3 regions of the Pantoea sp. E2023-21 genome follow, and region 1 is predicted to be linked to each of the others. Evidence: predicted binding sites of a transcription regulator. Region 1 holds the regulator's gene; each other region holds the start of a gene.

Region 1 (7,648 bases):
ACGTTAGCCGTGATGCGTCGATGCGCGACGCGCTGCTGGAAATTACCCGCAAGAATCTCGGCTTGACGGTAATTGTTGATGACCTAATGAAAATTGAAGGCATCTTCACCGATGGTGACTTACGCCGCGTATTCGATATGGGCATCAATTTCCAGACGGCCAGTATTCAGGATGTTATGACCAGCGGCGGCATTCGCGTGCGGCCCAATATGCTGGCAGTTGACGCCCTTAATTTGATGCAAAACAAAAACATCACCGCCCTGCTGGTGGCCGATGACGATCGCCTGCTCGGTGTGGTACATATGCATGACATGCTGCGCGCTGGCGTGGTCTGAACAGGAATAAATAATGAGTGCTGAAACGGCGATGGTCGAGACTTGCTACGGTCCGGTGAACGCAGAAGTCATGGCGCGAGCTGCGCAGATTCGCCTGCTGATTTGCGACGTTGATGGTGTGATGTCCGATGGCGTGATTTATATGGGTAACAGCGGTGAAGAGCTAAAGGCTTTTAACGTGCGCGATGGTTACGGCGTGCGTTGCCTGCTGACCTCAGGCGTTGAAGTGGCTATTATTACCGGCCGTAAGGCAAAACTGCTGGAAGATCGCTGCAAGACGCTTGGCATTACGCATCTTTACCAGGGACAATCGGATAAGCTTTTGGCCTGGCGTGAACTTCTGGATAAACTGTCATTATCTGCCGAGCAGGTTGCGTATATTGGCGATGATTTGATCGACTGGCCGGTAATGGCGCAGGCGGGTTTAAGTGTTGCCGTTGCCGATGCTCACCCAATTTTGCTGCCGCGCGCGCATTATGTTACCCGCATCGCGGGCGGGCGCGGCGCAGTACGTGAGTTGTGCGATCTGATTTTGATGGCGCAAAACAAGTTTGAGGATGCCAAAGGGCAATCAATATGAGTAAGAGCAGGCGTTGGATGACGCTGATTTTGGCCTTGATCGCCTTAGTGCTGATCGGCTGGAATCTCACCAACCAGGATGACGACAAAACGCCGATGGCGACCAACGATCAAGCCCCGACCTATACCAGCGAGAAATCGAATACGGTGGTGTATAACCCTACGGGTGCGCTGGGCTATAAACTGGTCTCGGATAAAGTGACCTACTTTGCTGCCGATGAGATAAGTTGGTTTGATAATCCGGTGATGACCACGTATGACGAAAATAAAGTGGCAACATGGTCAGTACGCGCTGATAAGGCAAAGCTGACTAAAGATCGTATGCTTTATCTATACGGTAACGTTGTGGTTAATTCGTTGACCCAGGATTCACAGCTTGAGCGCATCCTTACCGATAACGCTCAGGTTAATCTGGTCACCCAGGATGTGACATCTGACGATCAAGTCACCCTTTTTGGCCGCAGTTTTAATTCCACTGGCATGAAAATGCGCGGCAATTTACGGACGAAACATGCTGAGCTGCTTGAAAAGGTCAAAACTTCCTATGAAATTCAAAATGAAAAAAAATAGCCTTAAGTTATTGCTGGTGACTACGCTGCTGGCAACGAGCCTGCCTGCGCTGGCGTTAACCGGCGATTCCGATAAACCGGTGAATATTGACTCGGTCAACCAGGCGCTGGACTTACAGGGCAACGTCGCGACCTTTACCGGCAACGTGATTGTGACTCAGGGTTCCATCAAGATTACCGCCGATAAAGTGGTGGTCACCCGTCCGGGCGGTGACAGTAAAAAAACCATCGTTGATGCTTACGGTACGCCAGCCACCTTCTATCAGATGCAGGACAGCGGCAAGCCAGTGCAAGGGCATGCTAGTAAGCTGCATTACGAATTGGCGAATGATTTTGTTGAGCTGACAGGTAATGCCTTTATTCAGCAGCAGGACAGCAATATCAAAGGCGACCGCATCACTTACCTGGTGAAAGAGCAGAAGATGCAGGCCTTCAGCCAGGGTGAGAGCAAGCGCGTGACCACCGTTCTGGTACCGTCGCAGCTGCAGGACAAAAACGGTTCGTCCGCGAGCCCTAAAAAGAGTAACTGATTGCTATGGCTACACTAATCGCTGAGAACCTGGCGAAAGCCTACAAAGGCCGCCGCGTGGTGGAAGATGTTAGCCTGCAGGTAAAGTCCGGCGAGATTGTCGGCCTGCTGGGTCCAAACGGTGCCGGTAAAACCACCACGTTTTACATGGTGGTCGGTATTGTGCCGCGCGATGCGGGCCGCATTGTGATTGATGATGAAGATATCAGCATTCTGCCTCTGCATGCGCGCGCGCGTCGCGGCATCGGCTATCTGCCGCAGGAAGCCTCGATCTTCCGCCGCCTGAGCGTCTACGACAACCTGATGGCGGTTCTGCAGATTCGTGATGATTTGACGGAAGAGCAGCGTCAGGATCGTGCCAACGAGCTGATGGAGGAGTTCCATATCGCCCATCTGCGAGACAGCATGGGCCAGGCGCTATCGGGTGGTGAACGTCGTCGTGTGGAAATTGCGCGCGCGCTGGCCGCTAATCCTAAATTTATCTTGCTGGATGAGCCATTTGCCGGTGTTGATCCGATCTCGGTTATCGACATCAAGAAAATCATCGAGCATTTGCGTGACAGCGGCCTTGGCGTGCTGATTACTGACCACAACGTGCGTGAAACCCTCGCGGTGTGTGAACGCGCTTATATCGTTAGCCAGGGACATTTGATTGCCCATGGCACGCCTGATGAAATTCTTGTAGATGAGCAGGTTAAGCGTGTTTATTTGGGCGAAGAGTTCAGACTCTGATAAGGTGTTGTAACACCCTACGTTTGCTTAGGAAATTCTTACCGAATTATGAAGCAAGGTTTGCAACTCAGGCTCAGCCAACAGCTGGCGATGACTCCACAGTTGCAGCAAGCAATTCGCTTGCTGCAACTTTCTACGCTTGAACTCCAGCAAGAACTGCAACTGGCGTTGGAAAGCAATCCGCTGCTTGAGCAAACCGATCTGCATGAAGAAGTCGACGCACGCGAATTTCAGGATCAGGAAAGTGATTCTTTAGACACGCGCGAGGCACTTGAACAGAAAGAAATGCCCGATGAGCTTCCTCTCGATGCAACCTGGGACGAAATCTACACCGCTGGAACACCTTCAGGCACGGGCACCGATTACCAGGACGACGAACTGCCCATCTATCAGGGCGAAACCACCCAATCGCTGCAGGATTACCTGATGTGGCAGGTTGAGTTAACACCGTTCACTGATACCGATCGCGCGATTGCCACGTCAATCGTTGATGCTATTGACGACACCGGTTATCTCACCGTCAGCTTACAAGACATTTATGACAGTATTGGCGATGAAGAGCTGGCGCTGGAAGAAGTAGAAGCCGTGCTCAAACGCGTGCAGCGTTTCGATCCGGTCGGCGTGGGTGCACGCGATTTACGTGATTGCCTGCTGGTACAGCTATCGCAATACGACGCCGCAACGCCGATGCTGGCTGAAGCACGTCTGATTGTTAGTGAACACCTCGATCTGCTGGCCAATCATGACTTCCGCAGCCTGATGCGCGTGACGCGTCTCAAGGAAGAAGTGCTTAAGGACGCGATGCTGCTGATTCAGTCGCTCGATCCGCGCCCAGGCCAGTCGATCAATACCAGCGAACCCGAATATGTCATTCCCGATGTGCTGGTTCGTAAAATCAGCAAGCGCTGGACGGTTGAACTCAACTCCGACAGCATGCCGCGCCTGAAAATCAATCAGCAGTATGCTGCGATGGGCGGAGCAGGACGTAATGACAGCGATAATCAGTTTATTCGCAGCAACTTACAGGAAGCCAAGTGGCTGATTAAGAGCCTGGAGAGCCGTAACGATACGCTGCTGAAAGTGACACGCTGTATCGTTGAACAGCAGCAGGCGTTTTTTGAGCAGGGTGAGGAGTATATGCGTCCAATGGTGCTGGCAGACATTGCTCAGGCTGTTGATATGCATGAGTCCACCATTTCCCGCGTCACCACGCAGAAGTATCTACACAGCCCGCGTGGCATCTTTGAACTGAAGTATTTTTTCTCCAGTCACGTCAACACCGAAGGCGGCGGCGAAGCCTCTTCTACGGCGATTCGTGCACTGGTGAAAAAATTAATCTCGGCGGAAAATCCCGCAAAACCCTTGAGCGACAGCAAACTGACCTCCATGTTATCCGAACAGGGCATCATGGTAGCGCGACGTACGGTTGCTAAATATCGCGAGTCTTTATCGATACCGCCATCAAACCAGCGTAAGCAATTGGTTTGACCGAACGAAGAAGGAAGACCTATGCAGCTAAACCTTACCGGACTTAATGTTGAGATAACCGAACCTCTGCGTGAATTTGTAAATAGCAAATTTGCCAAACTGGAACACTATTTTGATCGTATCAATCAGGTTTATATTGTTCTAAAAGTAGAGAAGGTGACGCAGATTGCGGATGCAACACTGCACGTCAACGGCGGGGAGCTGCACGCCACATCGGAAGCGGAAGATATGTACGCGGCCATCGACGGGTTAATCGATAAGCTTTCCCGTCAGCTGACCAAACACAAAGACAAACTGAAAAAACACTAACCTTCACGCTTGCAGAGTGCCGACTGATTCGGCACTTAGAGCAAAAATGGGGCGGATATTACCGCCCCGTTTTGTCATCTGCGCAAGCGCCAACGGGCGAACGGCAATGAAATCAATTGCCTGAACCTCACGGCACAGTGAACTCGCAAGTGAAACGATGATGAACAACGATCTAACACTGGAATTGAGCTCGGTCCTTTCGCTGGACTGTACCCGTAGCGGCGTACACTGCCAGAGCAAAAAACGCGCGCTGGAAATTATCAGCGAGCTGGCAGCGAAGCAGCTCAATCTGCCACACCAGACGCTTTTCGAAGCCATCCTGACCCGCGAACGTATGGGCAGTACCGGTATCGGCAACGGCATCGCCATTCCACATGGCAAGCTGGAAGAGGACACGTTACGTGCTGTAGGCGTGTTTATCAGCCTTGATCAACCCATCGCCTTTGATGCGGTAGATAATCAGCCGGTTGACCTGCTGTTTGCTCTGCTCGTGCCAGCGGACCAGTGTAAGACCCACTTGCACACGCTTTCGCTAGTGGCCAAACGTCTGGCGGATAAAACCGTCTGCCGTCGTTTACGTGCGGCACAAAGCGACGAAGAGCTCTACGCCATTATCACAGAAGCTCAGGAAGCACACTCTTAAGCGACAAACACTTTACCGGCGTATTCGCCGGTTTAAAACGGGAGAAATGTGATGGTGCTGATGATCGTTAGCGGTCGGTCAGGCTCAGGAAAATCAGTTGCGCTGCGTGCCCTTGAAGATATGGGCTTTTACTGTGTCGATAACTTGCCGGTGGTGCTGCTGCCGGAACTGGCAAATACCTTAACCGAACGTAATATCTCTGCGGCGGTGAGCATTGACGTGCGTAATATGCCCGAATCGCCGGAAGTTTTTGAAGCCGCACTCAATAATCTGCCCGATACTTTCTCGCCGCAGTTGCTGTTTCTCGATGCCGATCGCAATACGCTAATCCGACGTTATAGCGATACGCGTCGCCTGCATCCACTCTCTAGCAAAAATCTGTCACTGGAGAGCGCCATCGATGAAGAGAGCGATCTTCTGGAGCCACTGCGCTCGCGCGCTGACCTGATTATCGATACTTCAGAAATGTCGGTTCACGAGCTGGCAGAAATGTTGCGTACGCGCCTGCTGGGCAAACGCGAGCGTGAATTGACGATGGTGTTTGAGTCCTTTGGCTTTAAACACGGCATCCCAATCGACGCCGATTATGTGTTTGATGTGCGCTTCCTGCCTAACCCGCATTGGGATCCCAAGTTGCGTCCGATGACCGGCCTGGATCGCCCGGTTGCCGCTTTCCTCGATCGCCACACCGAAGTGCACAACTTCATCTATCAAACGCGCAGCTATCTGGAACTGTGGCTGCCAATGCTGGAAACCAATAACCGCAGCTATCTTACCGTCGCCATCGGTTGTACCGGCGGGAAGCATCGTTCTGTGTATATTGCTGAACAACTGGCGGACTATTTCCGCTCACGCGGTAAAAATGTGCAGTCTCGTCATCGCACTCTGGAAAAACGTAAATCATGACCGTGAAGCAAACCGTTGAAATTCGGAATAAACTGGGCATGCATGCGCGCCCGGCGATGAAGCTGTTTGAATTGGTTCAGAGTTTCGATGCTGAAGTGTTATTGCGAAACGAATCGGGCACCGAAGCCGAAGCCAGCAGCGTGATTGCACTGCTGATGCTCGATTCAGCAAAAGGCGGCCATATTGAAATCGAAGCCAGCGGCCCGCAGGAAGAGCAGGCGCTGGCGGCAGTCATTGAACTGTTTGAAGCAGGATTTGACGAAGATTAATCCTTTCAGTGCAGCTTATAGCGATTCAGGAAGCCCTCGCCGCCCAATTGTCGCATCTGCCGCATAATCCATTGCTGACGCTGGCGCGTATAGCCCGAGGGTGCATCGGCGCGGAAACGGATCGGATTAGGCAAGACAGCCGCCAGTAACGCCGCTTCAGACATGGTCAGCCGGCTGGCCGGTTTATGGAAGTAGCGCTGCGAAGCCTCTTCGACGCCAAACACGCCATTGCCAAATTCAGCGATATTGAGATAAACCGTGAGGATACGTCGCTTAGTCCAGACGGTTTCAATTCCTACCGTCAACCCCGCTTCCAGCCCTTTACGCATCCAACTGCGGCCATCCCACAGGAACAGGTTTTTTGCTGTCTGCTGAGACAAGGTTGAAGCCCCGCGCATGCGCTCATTGCCATCGTTATCCAGTACAGACTGGATAGCGTCAACATCAAAGCCCCAGTGTTCAGGAAACTTTTGATCTTCCGAGGCGATCACCGCTAACGCCATCCACGGCGAGATCTCATCCATGCCAACCCAATCGGAGTGTGCGACATAATCGAAGCGCCCTGTAAACCAGGCGCCGAGTTGCCGCTCCACCATCACCGCCGAGAACGGCACAGGCAAAAAGGCAAACAGCAAAATACCCGCTAACCAGATGCCTAGCCAAGCCAGCAGCACTTTTGCAATCAGCACTTTTATCTTTTTTCCCAACGTCCCTTTATTCTTACTCATGCAATTTTCTCTTACCTGTTCCCGGCATTAATCAATTACCCAAGTCACAATAGCAAGCACCTACCATTAACCACCAAAATTTATCCTCAGAACGGCAAAACCTTCAGGGGAGATTGTTGCCTGCGCAATCAACGTTGCTCTATTAGAGCCAATCACATCAAGCACTTCCATAAAAAAGGAATCGGTTCCATGATGACTAATACAACAGTAGCTGCCTGTCTAAACCCTTAACTGAATGTGATATCGATCACGCAAAACCTTTCACAATACTTAACTATCATTTTTAGTAGCGTTCGAAGATGCTCATTGATAACCGAGACCATTCTGAAAAAACTGGCAGAATTCACCCTTTATCGCCTTAATTCACCCTCATTGATGGTAAAGCGATTTATCTCTCATTTGGTTTACATTATTCATTAAACTGGAAACTGGAACTTTCTACCGAAGGTTTCCAAAACGTTTTGGATAACCCATCAAAAAAACTCGTTTTACCGATGAATATCAGCACGTTAACCTTACTTAAATCCTATTTTATGTCAGAATCAGATTTTCTATGCTTCT
Region 2 (7,648 bases), 520 kb from region 1:
GCGTGGTGCAACAGATGCCGGAAGTGATGGCGTTTTACCGCATGGCGGGCGAGTACGACTATTTGCTGCGCATTCAGGTGGCAGACATGAAGAGTTATGACAACTTTTATAAGCGCCTGGTGAATGGCGTGCCAGGCCTGATGGATGTGACCTCCAGTTTTGCCATGGAAGAGATTAAATACACCACCGCATTGCCGGTAGCGCCCTAACGGGCACAGAAAGAGACACGCTTGTGCAATTATTCAGCCAGTTAAGTTGGTATTTTCTGCGCGAGTGGCGGCGATATCTGGGCGCCGTCAGCTTGCTGATCGTTATTGCATTATTGCAATTGCTGCCACCGCATGTGGTCGGTGTGATTGTTGACGGCGTTACCCAGCATAATTTAAGCGCTGGGGACATTTTCATGTGGATCGGCGTGATGCTGGTGACTGCAGTCATCGTCTATCTGCTGCGCTACGTCTGGCGCGTGCTGCTGTTCGGCGCATCCTATCAATTAGCGGTTGAACTGCGTGAAGATTTCTACCGTCAGCTCAGTCGCCAGCATCCAGCATTTTATCTGCGCCATCGCACCGGCGATTTGATCGCTCGCGCCACCAATGATGTCGATCGCGTGGTGTTTGCTGCCGGTGAAGGCGTGCTGACGCTAGTGGACTCACTGGTGATGGGATTGGTGGTGCTGATCGTGATGAGCACACAAATCAGCTGGGAACTGACGTTACTGGCGTTGATACCGATGCCGATAATGGCATTCGCCATCCAGAAAGATGGCGCACGCTTGCATCAGCGTTTCAAAGTAGCGCAGGCGGCATTCTCCAGCCTGAACGATCAAACTCAGGAAAGCCTGACCAGCATTCGCATGATCAAAGCGTTTGGCCTCGAAGATCATCAATCGCAACAATTTGCGGGCATCGCCGCGGATACCGGCAAAAAAACCTGCATGTGGCGCGCGTGGATGCGCGTTTCGATCCGATCATTTATATCGCCGTCGGCTTCTCCAACTTGCTGGCAATTGCCGGTGGCGGTTGGATGGTGTGGAACGGCAGTTTGACGCTTGGTCAGCTCACCAGCTTTGTGATGTATCTCGGCCTGATGATTTGGCCAATGCTGGCGCTGGCATGGATGATTAATATCGTCGAACGCGGTAGCGCGGCGTGGAGCCGTATTCGCTCATTGCTGGCGGAAGCGCCTGCCGTTGAAGATGGACAGCAAGTGTTGCCGCCCGAACCCGGCGTGATGCAGGTTGCTATTCGTGAGTTCCGCTATCCGGCCAGTTCTGGCCCGGTGCTGAGCCATCTTAACGTCCAGTTAAAACCGGGCCAGATGCTCGGCTTATGCGGGCCAACCGGCTGCGGAAAAAGTACGCTGCTGAGCCTGATTCAGCGCCATTTCGATATTGATCAGGGTGATATTCGCTACCACAATACGCCGCTGACGCAGTTGCGCCTCGATAGCTGGCGCAGCCGGCTGGCGGTGGTCAGTCAGACGCCATTTCTATTCTCCGATACCATTGCCGCCAATCTGGCGCTCGGCCGTCCTAATGCAACGCAGCAAGAGCTGGAGCACGTGGCGCAGATGGCCTGCGTGCATGACGATATTCTGCGCCTGCCACAAGGCTATGAAACCGAAGTGGGCGAGCGTGGAGTGATGTTGTCCGGCGGGCAGAAGCAGCGCATCGCGATTGCACGCGCGCTGCTGCTGAATGCGGAAATCCTGATTCTGGATGATGCGCTGTCGGCGGTAGATGGTCGCACTGAACATGACATCCTGCATAACCTGCGCCAGTGGGGCAAAGGGCGCACCTTGATTATCAGCGCACATCGTTTGTCGGCGCTCACCGAGGCCAGCGAAATTCTGGTGTTGCAGCATGGCACCGTGGCGCAGCGTGGCGATCATGACACCCTGGCAGCAAAAGAGGGTTGGTATCGCGATATGTACCGTTATCAGCAACTGGAAGCCGCACTGGATGACGATGAAGTGGCAGAAGGAGTCAGCCGTGGCTAAATCTCAACGTTTATGGCCGACGCTGAAACGTCTGCTGGCGTATGGCAAACCGTGGCGTAAATCGCTGTGGCTGGCGGTCGGAATGCTGTGGATTGCCGCAGCGGCCGAAGTGACCGGACCGGTGCTGGTGAGCTATTTCATTGATAATCTGGTGGCGAAACATCAGATGCCGTGGGGCATTGTCGCGGGCCTGCTGGTGGGCTTTATCCTGCTGCAATTGCTGGCCGCTGGTTTGCACTATTTTCAGGCGCTGCTGTTTAACCGTGCGGCGATTGGCGTGGTGCAGCAATTGCGCGTCGATGTGATGAACGCGGCGCTACGCCAGCCGCTGAGCGCCTTCGATACGCAGCCAGTCGGGCAAATTATTTCGCGCGTCACCAACGACACCGAAGTGATCAAAGATCTCTACGTCACCGTGGTGGCGACGGTGTTGCGCGCTGCCGCGTTGATTGGCGCGATGCTGGTGGCGATGTTCTCCCTCGACTGGCGCATGGCGCTGGTGGCGATCGTGATTTTCCCGCTGGTGCTAACGGTGATGCTGATTTATCAGCGCTTCAGCACACCAATTGCGCGTCGCGTGCGCAGCTATCTGGCGGACATCAACAACGGCTTCAATGAAGTGATCAACGGGATGAGTGTGATCCAGCAGTTCCGCCAGCAGGCGCGCTTTGGTGAACGCATGGGCGAAGCCAGCCGTTCGCACTATCTGGCGCGTATGGAAACGCTGCGACTGGATGGCTTTTTATTGCGCCCATTGCTGAGTCTGTTTTCGGCCATGATTTTGTGCGGTTTGCTGATGCTGTTCAGCTTCGCCACGCCGGGCGTGTTTGAAGTTGGTGTGCTCTACGCGTTCATTACCTACCTTGGCCGCCTCAATGAGCCGCTGATTGAGCTGACCACGCAGCAGTCGATGCTGCAACAAGCTGTTGTCTCTGGCGAGCGTATCTTCGAACTGATGGATGCGGATCAGCAGGGTTATGGCAATGATATTCAGCCGCTGGCCTCCGGCAGCATCTCGCTGCGTGATGTGAGCTTTGCTTATCGCGATAATCGCGACGTGCTCAGTAACATCAATCTTGAAGTGCCCGCGCGTAATTTTGTGGCGCTGGTGGGGCATACCGGCAGCGGTAAAAGTACGTTAGCCAATCTGCTGATGGGCTATTATCCGGTGACGCGCGGCAGCATCGAGCTGGATGGCCGCCCGCTGCCACAGCTGTCGCACGCCGCCTTACGTCAAAGCGTGGCGATGGTGCAACAGGATCCGGTCGTACTGGCGGATTCGCTGCTGGCCAACGTGCGTTTGGGGCGCGATATTCCGGAAGACCACGTGTGGCAGGCGCTGGAGACGGTGCAGTTGGCCCCGCTGGCACGCAGCATGGCGGATGGCATTCATACGCGTTTAGGCGAGCAGGGCAATAATCTGTCGGTTGGGCAGAAACAGTTGTTGGCGCTGGCGCGCGTGTTGGTGTCATTGCCGCAGATTCTGATCCTCGACGAAGCGACGGCCAATATCGATTCCGGAACTGAACAGGCGATTCAGCACGCGTTACGCGCACTTCGCCAGCACAGCACGCTGGTGGTGATCGCGCATCGACTTTCCACCATCACGGAAGCCGATCAGATTTTAGTGTTGCATCGCGGTCAGGTGGTTGAGCGTGGAACGCATGCTGAACTGCTGGCTGAGCAAGGCCGCTACTGGCAAATGTATCAGCTGCAGCAGGCGGGCGATGAACTCGCGGCGGGCATCCCCGTACAATCCGAAGGGTGAATTGCACCTTTTTTGCACAGTTTTATCGGAATGTTCTGTATTGATGCACTTCTTTGAGGCTTAAAGCACCAAAGAAGTGCAAAATTGCAACACTGCTCCTCACTACCCTCCCTAATTTGCGCCGCGCTTCACATAACGAAGCGTGATGCAGCGCGCCTATGCTGCTGACATTCCCCTTTTTTTATTTATGGCACAGCCTTTGCTTATATCCCTACGTGTCCGCGAGACTCACTCAATTTCTTATCCGGAGGGGAACGTATGAAGCTGGTTACCGTGGTAATCAAACCATTTAAGCTGGAGGACGTGCGTGAAGCCTTATCCTCTATTGGCATTCAGGGGCTGACAGTTACCGAGGTCAAAGGTTTCGGTCGCCAGAAAGGTCACGCAGAGCTTTATCGCGGTGCCGAGTACAGCGTTAACTTCCTGCCAAAAGTAAAAATTGATATCGCTATTGCGGACGACCAACTTGACGAAGTGGTCGATGTCATCAGCAAAGCCGCGTATACCGGCAAAATTGGCGACGGCAAGATTTTCGTCGCAGAACTGCAGCGCGTCATTCGTATTCGTACCGGCGAGACCGACGAAGCAGCACTGTAACTGGGGCTCTGAATTGTGATGGGATGGAAAGAAATGAATAAACTGATAACGAAGTTGGGCCTCACCAGCCTCGCGCTGTTACCGTCTCTGGCGATGGCGGCAGCGCCTGCCGTCGCGGATAAAGCCGATAACGCCTTTATGATGATCTGTACCGCGTTGGTACTGTTTATGTCTATTCCCGGCATTGCGCTGTTCTACGGTGGTTTAATCCGCGGTAAGAACGTGCTGTCCATGCTGACCCAGGTTGCGGTGACTTTCTCGCTGGTGTGCGTGCTGTGGGTGATTTACGGTTACTCGCTGGCGTTCAGTGAAGGTAATTCGTTCTTCGGTAGCTTCCAGTGGGCGATGCTGAAAAATATTGAGCTGAAAGCCTTGATGGGCAGCTTCTATCAGTACATTCACGTTGCGTTCCAGGCTTCCTTTGCCTGTATTACCGTCGGCCTGATTGTCGGTGCGCTGGCGGAACGTATTCGCTTCTCTGCGGTACTGATTTTTGTGGTGGTATGGCTGACACTGGCTTATCTGCCAATCGCACACATGGTGTGGGCAGGTGGCTTGCTGGCGCAAGATGGCGCGCTCGACTTCGCGGGCGGCACTGTAGTTCACATCAACGCCGCGGTTGCTGGTCTGGTGGGTGCTTACCTGGTGGGCAAACGTGCGGGTTTTGGCAAAGAAGCCTTCAAACCACACAATCTGCCGATGGTGTTCCTCGGTACCGCGATTTTGTATGTGGGCTGGTTCGGCTTCAACGCCGGTTCTGCTTCCTCGGCTAACGAAATCGCTGCGCTGGCATTCCTGAATACCGTGGTTGCCACAGCAGGTGCGGTGCTATCGTGGGTGTTTGGCGAGTGGGCGGTACGTGGCAAACCTTCTCTGCTCGGTGCATGCTCAGGCTTCATTGCCGGTCTGGTGGCGATTACCCCAGCGTGTGGTTATGTTGGTGTCGGTGGCGCGCTGATTATTGGTCTGGCAGGTGGTTTAGCCGGTCTGTGGGGCGTAACAACCCTGAAGAAATGGCTGCGCGTTGATGACCCATGTGACGTGTTTGGTGTCCATGGCGTGTGTGGCATCCTCGGTTGTATCCTGACCGGTGTGTTCGCTTCGTCTTCACTGGGCGGTGTAGGCTACGCAGAAGGCGTGACCATGGGCCATCAGGTGTGGATTCAGTTGTTCAGCGTGGGCGTGACTATCGTCTGGACTGCCGTTGTTGCCTTCATCGGCTTTAAACTGGCGGATATGATTGTCGGCCTGCGTGTTCCGGAAGATCAGGAACGTGAAGGTCTGGATGTAAACAGCCACGGCGAGAACGCTTACAACCAGTAAGAGCCGGGCTAAAGAAGAGCAGTGCGCTAAAATTATAAAAAAACAGAAGGGGCGATGATATCGCCCCTTTTTTTATGCCTCGCGTTGACGCATCACGCCTTCCTGCACCGTGGTGGCTACCAGCCGACCCTCCTGCGTATAAAATTCACCACGCACAAAACCGCGCGCGCCGGATGCGGAGGTGCTCACTACGCTGTAAAGCAGCCATTCAGACAAGTCGAACGGGCGATGGAACCACATTGAGTGATCGATGGTGGCAACCTGCATATCAGCTTCAAGGAAGCCTTTACCGTGCGGTTGCAGCGCGACGGGCAGGAAGTTGAGATCGGAGGCGTAACCGAGCAGGTATTGATGGATGCGACGATCGGCCGGCAGTTCGCCGTTGGCGCGAATCCATACCTGACGCACAGGTTCATCGACGTGGCCTTTCAGCGGGTTATGAATCTGCACCGGGCGAATATCCAATGGACGCTCAGCGAGGAACTTTTCTTTCAGCTTAAGTGGCAAGTGCGCGGCCAGCTTTTTCGCCAGATCCTGTTCTGAGGGGAGATTTTCCGGGCCCGGCACCTGCGGCATGTTGTTCTGATGTTCAAAACCGCTTTCAGGTGCCTGGAATGAGGCCGTCATATAAAAGATCGGCTGGCCATTCTGCACCGCGCTGACGCGGCGTGCGCTGAAGCTTTTGCCGTCACGCAGCGTTTCGACATCATAGATGATGGCTTTTTGGCTGTCGCCAGGACGCAGAAAGTAGCTGTGGAAGGAGTGGATGATGCGCTCTTCCGGCACCGTTTGTTTTGCAGCATACAGCGCCTGACCGACGACCTGACCACCAAACACCTGGCGCAGACCGAGATCTTCGCTCTGACCACGAAACAGGCCTTCTTCCAGTTTTTCGAGATTTAATAAATTAAGCAGGTTATGCAGTGCCTGGCTCATAGCGGATTCCTCAGCGTGACTTATCGCGTCAGTGTGAAAGATCCGACCAGTTGCCGTCAATGATTTTGCCGCGATTTCAGCGGACTGGCGGCCGCTTCAGGCGTAATGCCGATATTTGTGCCAGAATTAAGGCCTGTTCATAAGGAGACGACATCGATGAAACTATGGCAAGTAATTAGCGGTATGACCTTGGCTGCGGCGATTACCGGTTGTGCGGACCACAGCAAGCCGGTAGCCACACCTACACTTGGCTCGGCAGTGGCAGGGCAGCAGGCCGCGATCGCGCAGCCGAATGTCAGCGGTTCAGTCTATATCCGCCAGCGCATTGCGCTACCACCGGATTCAGTGCTGACCGTGACACTGTCGGATGCGTCGCTGGCTGATGCACCATCGAAAGTGCTGTCGCAGCGTGTGGTGCGTACGGAAGGTAAACAGGCGCCGTTCCAGTTTGTCTTGCCGTTCAATCCAGCGGATATCCAGCCGAACGCACGCATCCTGTTGAGTGCAGCGATTTCGATTGATGGCAAGCTGGCATTTATTACCGATACGGTGAAACCGGTGATCAATCAGGGCGGAACCAAAGCTGAACTGCTGCTGGTACCGGTAACGAATGTTGCGATGCAAACCCAGCCGGGTGCGGCGACCACGGTGCCGTCGACTTCACCGACGCAGGTGACGCCATCAGCGTCTGTGCCGGCACCGACGAGTTTGTAATTTGATTGATGGGACGAGAGAGCGCCGGAAGTCATCATTGTTCCGTAAAGTCGCTGTCTCGTCCCTGATCGCTCGGCCCACGCCATCCATGGCGTGTGACGCTTTACTCCACAACAATGCCTTCCGGCGTGTAATGTTCAGTGCGGCTTGTGGCAGAATTGGGCGCGAAATATTGGCCCACTAAATCTGCCAGCGATATTTTTCTAACGCGATCTCACCTGCATCACTCACCTCAATCCCTTCCGCTTCCAGCGCATCACGCTGACGAAACAGATCGTCACCTTGCAGTGAAATGCGGCCATGGCGATT
Region 3 (7,648 bases), on a different replicon from region 1:
TCAAAAATGACTAAGAGAGTCTCTTTGGTAATAACAATCAGGGTGGCGACTGTGAAGATAACGAAGATTGACCACATACACGTATACGTCGAGAACATTGAACCGGCAGAACGCTGGTACCAAGAGGTTCTTGGCTTTTCCCGCGACGACTCGCTGTACTTCTGGTTTGAGCAGGGAGGGCCGCTAGTTATCAGAAATAACGGCGCATCACTTTCCCTGTTTCTCAGGAAAAATCAGCATCCCGGTCATACGGTGGCTTTCGCGGTAGAAGCGGCTGCGTTTTTCAGTCTTGTGCCTGCTCTCAACGCTAAAAGCATCCCGTTTACCGTATGCGATCACGATGTATCTATGTCCGTGTACTTTAAAGATCTTAGCGATAATAAGATTGAGCTGACCAGCTATGAATATCTTCAGGCAAAGCTGCTATTGGAGAACGTTGTATAGCTTTCTCCCTTAACTGAAGTCGGAGCGCAACAGGGGTGTTATGGTAAGTCAGGTTAAGAAAGGGAGATGTTTATGGTATTGCAGCACATGAGGATAGCCAGACCTGTCAGCGCACTCAGCAAAAGCTGTGAATTGTACTGTAACGGGCTTGGGTTAGAAAAAATCGGCGGTTTTACTGACCACGATGGATTCAGCGGATATATGTTAGGACTGAACGGCTTATCCTGGCACCTTGAGTTTACCCAGTACCATGATCATCCGGTGATACCTTCGCCCTCAAATGAAGATCTTCTGGTTCTGTACATTCCTGAAAAAGATAGCTGGCGAATTACCTGTGAAAATATGGATGCTGCTGGCTTTACCAGGGTTAAATCATTCAATCCTTACTGGGACCGCAATGGCGTTACCTTCGAGGACATAGATGGATACAGGGTTGTTATTCAAAACATGCACTGGGGAGAGTGCTGAGATTATTTTTCGGCCGAGTTGTTATGTTTAATGTGGCAGAACTACCCTGTCGTAATAACTTTGACGTCCGCTTTTTGCTCATAGCGGACCATCCCCTCCAGCGACCACTTAGTGTCAGCAAGAAAGCTGCTAACAACATTTATTTTGAACCAATGGAGAGCAGGCCGCATTTTCTTTGCCCTATTTAAATGTTCCAACATCCAGAATAGATAAATTTCACACCTGTTTTCGATTAACATTACCCTTTATTTCAGTCCCAGTTTGACTGCCAGCCGATGAAGATTACCCGGATCCAATTCCAGTTTTCTAGCCGCCTTAGCCCACACCCGATCGCAGCTTTCATAGGCCTGTTTAATGTAGCCGTACTGAAATTCACGCGTCGCCTCGTTGAGGTTCATCACTGGCGAGATTAGCAACGTTTTGATCGGCTCTGCCTGAACGGTCCCGCTATCCTGCAGTTGAAAATGTTGCGGAAGCAGAATGACTTCGCCGTTGCGTGATTCGGTCTGCGCGATGATTACGGCACGATATATGGCATGTTCCAGCTCGCGCACATTTCCCGGCCAGCTTGCGGCTTGCAGCATAGCGCGGCAGCCAGCACTTAACGCAACGCTCAACAGGCCAAATTTCACCCGACACTTTTCACAGAAATAGCCCGCCAGCAGCACGATATCGTCACGACGTTCATTCAGCGACGGAACGAACAGCGGGAAGACGCTAAGGCGATGATAAAGATCAGCCCTGAATTTACCATCGGTCACCGCCTTGCGCATATCGAGGTTAGTTGCGGCGATAATGCGCACATCAACGGTAAGCGGCTTATCTTCGCCCACCCGCTGCAGGTCGCCGTACTGCAGCACGCGTAGCAGCTTGGCCTGCAGCGAAAGCGGCAACTCTCCAATCTCATCAAGAAACAGCGTCCCTTTATCCGCCAATTCGAATTTGCCCGGCCGATCGTGAATGGCGCCGGTGAACGCCCCTTTGATGTGGCCAAACAGCTCGCTCTCCGCCACGCTTTCCGGTAGGGCTGCACAATTCAGATAAACCAGCGGCCGCGCTGCGCGATGAGAATGTTGGTGAAGGGCCTGAGCAACCAACTCTTTACCGGTGCCGGTTTCGCCCATGATCAACACGCTGAGATCTGAGGGAGCAACCACCCCAATCTGTTGTTTGAGGTGGGTTAACGCCGTCGAATCACCAATGATCTCCACCTCTTCACTCTCTTCACGTCGGTGTGGTGGCGGTGTAAAGGATGAGGCGGGTTTTTCTAAACGTTCCATTAGCAAGGCATTATTCAGCGCACCCGCCGTCAGGCTCGCCAGCACTCGTAACTCTTCATCGCTGTAATCATCAAATTGAGTGGCGTTAATGCCATCTAGCGTTAGGGCGCCGATCAGCGTTTGCCCGACAAAAAGTGGCATACCGACGCAGGCGTGGACGTGTAAATCGCCTTGGTCGGGAATCAATCCATCATAGGGATCGGGTAAATCACTGTCGGCGGGAAAGCGCACCACATCGCCAGCCCGCGCGATGGCCTCAAGCCGTGGATGAGCATCAAGATTGAATCGCCGCCCCATCACATCCGGTGCCAGACCCGCGGTGGCCAGCGGACGAAACTGCTGATTCTCGTAACGTAATAGCGCGGTAGCGTCACAGTTTAGCGCGCCGTGGATGCAGTTAATCATCCGCATAAACCGGTCGCGGCCATGCACTCCATTTTGGATATCAACAGCCAGTGCCGCCAGCGTCTGAACAGAAAGAGTCATATTGTCACCTGCACATGAATTGTCTCAAAGACAAGCAAAGACATTGTATTTAACACAACATAAAATTATCCATTTGATTAAAATCAACGTGTTATGTAATGGCACGGAATATGCCTTATCAGATTAGATAATGTAGCTCAGGAGTATCACCGTGTCAGAACAACTAAACAGTCAGGCGCTTAGCGCACAGCAAATTGCATCGGCCGCTGATGCCCTGCGTTGGGCAGCATTTGGTAGTGGCAGCCGCGGGCTAGTGTTCACGTATCGACAAACGTCCCCGGAACGCCTGCATTTTGAAACCGAATATGCCGGACGAAAAGCATGGGTCGATTTGGATATCCCTTACACCCCTCTTTCACTCATCGTCGCTGGTGCGCTGCTGTTGCAACAGCTGAATACTTATGTCGGATAACACCATGAATCATTTAAATGAAGTCATCAGAACGGTTGATGACACCATTCGCAATAATGTCATTCACGATATGAATGGGCTGCTGTGCGAACTCAGCGACGACCATCAGCTCACTCGCGAAGAGCGCTTCACCCAACAGCAGCGTCTGCGCGTGGCGGTTTTTAAACACAGTAGCGAGAAAGAAGAACTCGCCGAGCAGCGCCGTAACTGGCTCACGCAGGGCGGCATCATCTGTTAACAGGAGGCCCAACATGGCTCATATCATCCCTCAACATTTTGCACACACTCGCTCAACGCCTTTCTGGGATAGAAAGAGTGTGCCGCAAGCGCTCTTGACCCATCACAACACGAAAAAAGGCGTTTATGGCAGGCTTTCAGTTATGCGCGGTGCAGTGAAATATTATGGTTTTGCTGGTGAACACCAGACAGCACACGAAATGGAAATCACCATTATCGCCGGGCAGTTTGGCATCAGCCCACCGCAGTACTGGCACCATATTGAGTTATTAAGTGATGACACTTATTTCAATATTGATTTTTTTGCTGACCCAGACGTTGCTTTAGAGGGCAACGGATTTGAGCGCGAAGTTCATATTCCAGAATCGTCCAGGTAAAAACATTACTGACCCGCTGCGGCGGGTTTTTTTATGCCTGATGCATTGTCATTAATACATCCACATGTCAGTTACACAACATTATTTATTGTATTTTAAACAAATCAAAATCTGTAATTATGTATAAATCAATGAGATAAATTTTGGCACGTCTGATGCAATAACGAGTGTGAAACCACTTTACGCTAACAGGGCATCAAATGAATATTCACGTAAAAAACAACATTTTTTGGGTCGGCAAACGTGACTGGGAAGTTGAGCACTTTCACGGCAAAGAGTACAAGATGCAGCGGGGCACCAGCTATAACAGCTATCTTATTCGCGAAGCCAGGAACGTCCTGATCGATACGGTTGATCTGAAATTCCGTACTGATTTTGTTAAGAATCTGGCAGAAGAAATCGATCTGAAAAAAATCGATGCCATCGTAATTAACCATGCAGAAGAAGACCATTCAGGCGCACTCGCCGAACTGCTGGCGCTGATTCCAAACACGCCGATTTACTGCACCGCTAACGGCGTTGATTCCATCAATGGTCATCACCACCATCCCGAATGGAATTTTAACGTGGTTAAAACCGGTGATTCGCTCGATCTCGGCAACGGCAAAAAACTGATCTTTGTTGAAACCCCGATGTTGCACTGGCCAGACAGCATGATGACTTACATGACAGAGGACGCCGTGCTGTTCAGTAATGATGCCTTCGGCCAGCATTACTGCGATGAACATCTGTTTAACGATGAAGTTGACCAACATGAACTGTTTGATCAATGCCAGCGCTATTTCTCCAATATCCTGACGCCTTTTGCGCGTCTGGTTACCCCAAAAATCAATGAGATACTCGGCTTTAATCTGCCGGTCAGCATGATTGCGACTTCGCATGGCGTGGTGTGGCGCGATAAACCCACCCAGATTGTAGAGCTGTACCTGCAATGGGCTGCGGATTATCAGGAAGATCGCATCACCCTGTTCTACGACGCCATGTCTAATAACACCCGCATGATGGCGGATGCGATCGCCGAAGGTATCCGCGAAACCGATCCGCGCGTTGCCGTGAAGGTTTACAACGTCTCCACCCACGACAAAAACGAAATCATCACCTCCTGCTTCCGTTCCAAGGGCATTTTGGTCGGTTCCTCCACCATGAACAATGTGATGATGCCGAAGGTGGCGGGTATGCTGGAAGAGATTACCGGCCTGAAATTCCGCAATAAACGCGCCTCCGCGTTCGGTTCTTATGGCTGGACCGGCGGAGCGGTGGATCGCGTTGCCACTCGCCTGCAGGATGCCGGTTTTGATATGACGATTGCGCTCAAAACCAAGTGGCGTCCTGACCTCTCCGCGCTGGAAGAGTGCCGCGAGCATGGCCGCAAAATCGCCCGTGAATGGGCGCTCTCGCCGCTGCCGGTAGCCATCGTCGCAGCGAATACCACCGCTGCGGTTATGGCAGCTTCCACATCCATAAACCAGGATGGCGTCGGTGTGGTAGAAGCGGGTGAGGACATCGGACAGAAAATGATTTGTACGGTTTGTCAGTGGGTTTATGACCCGGCCGAGGGCGAACCAAACCAGGATGTCCTACCCGGAACCGCATGGGAAGCCGTGCCAGACGATTTCTTATGCCCTGGATGCGCGCTGGGTAAATCCGTGTTTGATCCTTACGAGGGCTGAGTCCATGTCAGCAGACATTGTGATTGTTGGCTCAGGCTTCGCCGCCCGCCAGCTGGTCAAAAACATCCGGCATCTGGATAAACATGTGCCGATTCGCATCATTGCGGCCGATAGCTGTGATGAATACAACAAGCCCGAACTCAGTCATGTTTTCAGTATGGGTTATCGCGCTGAGGCACTCACTCGACAAACCGCAGCGGAGTGGGCGGAAAACCAGAACATCATGCTGCATCCTTTTACCACGGTTTCGCGCATTGATACGGCAGCAAAGGTTATCAGAACTCCCGCTGGCGATTACGTCTATGGCAAACTGGTGCTTGCTACTGGTGCCGAGGCCATCGTTCCGGCGATAGAGGGCAGTGATCTGATCTTCACGCTGAACAGTCAGCAGGAATACCGCCGCTATGACAACGCGCTGATAGATGCGCATCGAATATTGATGGTCGGCGGGGGTCTCATCGGCACAGAACTCGCGATGGATTTTAACCGTGCAGGTAAAGCAGTAACGGTAATAGACCGCAGTAACGGCCTTCTATCGGCGCTGTTACCGCTGGAAATCAGTGCTCGTCTGCAAAACCGTTTGATGAACAACGGGGTAGAGTTTCTCTTCAGGCATGAACTCACCAAAATCTCACGGCATGATGATTTACTGGAGGCAACGTTCAGTAACGGACAGCGGAGGATTTTTAACGCCGTGGTCTGTGCCATTGGCTTACGCCCTAATCTTACGCTGGCGCAGAGTGCGGGAATCGAAACACGTCGTGGAATTGTGGTTGATGACACTCTCGTCACCTCGGCTACCGATGTCTACGCCCTGGGTGATTGTGCAGAGATTCAGGGAAAACTGATGCCCTATCTGCAGCCCGCTACCCTTGCGGCAATGACACTGGCTAAAAACCTTATCGGTCACGACGCCAAACTGATGCTGCCAGCCATGTTGATTAAGGTTAAAACGCCGGATATGCCGCTTCACCTGGCGGGCGATCCCGCGAACGCAGCTTATCACTGGGATATGGCGTTATCCCCGTCAGGCATTATTGCTCAAGGCCGTGATGAAGACGGGGCATTACGGGCATTTGTTGTCAGCGAAGAGCATATGAAGCTGGCATTCAGTATGTTGAAGGACATCAAACTGTCGGGCACATCTTAACCCAAGCATGTTATTAACAGACGATCGGACGCATTTAGGTTCGCTAATTGAAGCGGCGATGGTCCTTGCATCAACCAGGCCGGTAATCCACCGGCCATTGCTTCCAACTCAATATTAAAGGATGTGGCACAATGAATATGCCTGAAGCCCCAGCAGTAACCAATATTACCTTGCATAACCCCTCCTCTTGCACATGCGGGAGAATTATTTGGTTAACCATGCACTGTGATTCCTTCGCCATGAATATGGGAACATGTGACGTTGATGCACGCATTGATGCAAGTATTGGAATGATTTCTCAGCGTAAAATGTTCCCACCTGAAATGCTCAAGGAGGCCGTTGCGGCGATATTTTGGGAAATGTGGAATGCGTGGAAGCCAGCAGAAGGCATAAAGGTTATGGCTGAATAATAAACAACACCTAAGCCGCATTTTTAATAATTTTCGATCAGTGCCAGTAGTGGACATCGATGAATGTTACCGTGGATTGAACGCCGCGAAATTTCTCTCAGTATTGGCGTTATCAAAAAACAGACTGTGCCTTGCCGTTGTTCAGGCCTTCCGCCGTTATGCCTCTGACAAAACCAGTAATCTGAACAATCGTTGTATAATGCGCGTCCCTTGCTTCACAGCTTTTAGGGGCTGGCGGGTGCATCCTTGCACGTCACGCCTTTTTATCATCCATGGTTCGGTGGGTTCTTGTGCTCAACACGGCCATTCAGAGAATGATGAATTGTCGGTCATTCAATCCCTGGCTTTAGCTGTTGTAAAACTTACTCATCAGCTTCGGTTAAGCCAGCAAATATCCAACAAGAACTCCACTACCAGGGCTGACGACCATGGCTGCCAAAAAAACCACCCGTCGGCCCATCTGATTCCGTTAATGCCATTTTTATGGCCGTAATGGCTCCCTCATCTGGCGTCAGAAAACCCGTATTGCCATTTAAATCGGTCTGCACATGGCCGGGTTCAACGGCATTGACTTTAATACCCATAGGTTCGAGTTCTTTCGCGAATGAAACGGTAACAGCGTTCAGAGCAACCTTTGAAGAGGTGTAACCTAGCAGGTTTACGCTTGAATATATTGAAGTCGGATCGGTAATTAGCGTTAAGGATCCTACGCCG

The links. The regulator sigma-54, encoded in region 1, starts transcription at its own class of promoters, with help from an activator protein. The targets are predictions, from matches to a motif close to GTTGGCACANNTTTCGCTNT.
Positions count from the first base shown of each region.
Region 2: a site for sigma-54 is predicted at 3,956-3,975, ahead of glnK (P-II family nitrogen regulator). Genes of this name have one in related genera too.
Region 3: a site for sigma-54 is predicted at 3,847-3,866, ahead of norV (anaerobic nitric oxide reductase flavorubredoxin). Genes of this name have one in related genera too.

Region 1 covers NZ_CP195344.1:3,742,355-3,750,002, reverse strand. The annotation lists gene kdsD (arabinose-5-phosphate isomerase KdsD) at 1-335, shown strand, start outside; gene kdsC (3-deoxy-manno-octulosonate-8-phosphatase KdsC) at 349-915, shown strand; gene lptC (LPS export ABC transporter periplasmic protein LptC) at 912-1,484, shown strand; gene lptA (lipopolysaccharide ABC transporter substrate-binding protein LptA) at 1,459-2,013, shown strand; gene lptB (LPS export ABC transporter ATP-binding protein) at 2,019-2,744, shown strand; gene rpoN (RNA polymerase factor sigma-54) at 2,793-4,232, shown strand; gene hpf (ribosome hibernation promoting factor) at 4,254-4,541, shown strand; gene ptsN (PTS IIA-like nitrogen regulatory protein PtsN) at 4,702-5,184, shown strand; gene rapZ (RNase adapter RapZ) at 5,236-6,090, shown strand; gene npr (PTS phosphocarrier protein NPr) at 6,087-6,359, shown strand; gene mtgA (monofunctional biosynthetic peptidoglycan transglycosylase) at 6,365-7,087, opposite strand.
Region 2 covers NZ_CP195344.1:164,666-172,313, forward strand. The annotation lists gene ACRQ84_RS00780 (Lrp/AsnC family transcriptional regulator) at 1-209, shown strand, start outside; partial or broken gene ACRQ84_RS00785 (SmdA family multidrug ABC transporter permease/ATP-binding protein) at 233-2,001, shown strand; gene ACRQ84_RS00790 (SmdB family multidrug efflux ABC transporter permease/ATP-binding protein) at 1,994-3,769, shown strand; gene glnK (P-II family nitrogen regulator) at 4,028-4,366, shown strand; gene amtB (ammonium transporter AmtB) at 4,400-5,689, shown strand; gene tesB (acyl-CoA thioesterase II) at 5,762-6,625, opposite strand; gene ACRQ84_RS00810 (YbaY family lipoprotein) at 6,782-7,339, shown strand; gene ACRQ84_RS00815 (MGMT family protein) at 7,520-7,648, opposite strand, start outside.
Region 3 covers NZ_CP195345.1:615,986-623,633, forward strand. The annotation lists gene ACRQ84_RS21805 (VOC family protein) at 52-444, shown strand; gene ACRQ84_RS21810 (VOC family protein) at 517-912, shown strand; gene norR (nitric oxide reductase transcriptional regulator NorR) at 1,158-2,678, opposite strand; gene ACRQ84_RS21820 (hypothetical protein) at 2,830-3,090, shown strand; gene ACRQ84_RS21825 (DUF2526 family protein) at 3,095-3,328, shown strand; gene ACRQ84_RS21830 (TehB family protein) at 3,342-3,704, shown strand; gene norV (anaerobic nitric oxide reductase flavorubredoxin) at 3,905-5,374, shown strand; gene norW (NADH:flavorubredoxin reductase NorW) at 5,379-6,524, shown strand; gene ACRQ84_RS21845 (hypothetical protein) at 6,656-6,934, shown strand; gene ACRQ84_RS21850 (SDR family oxidoreductase) at 7,345-7,648, opposite strand, start outside.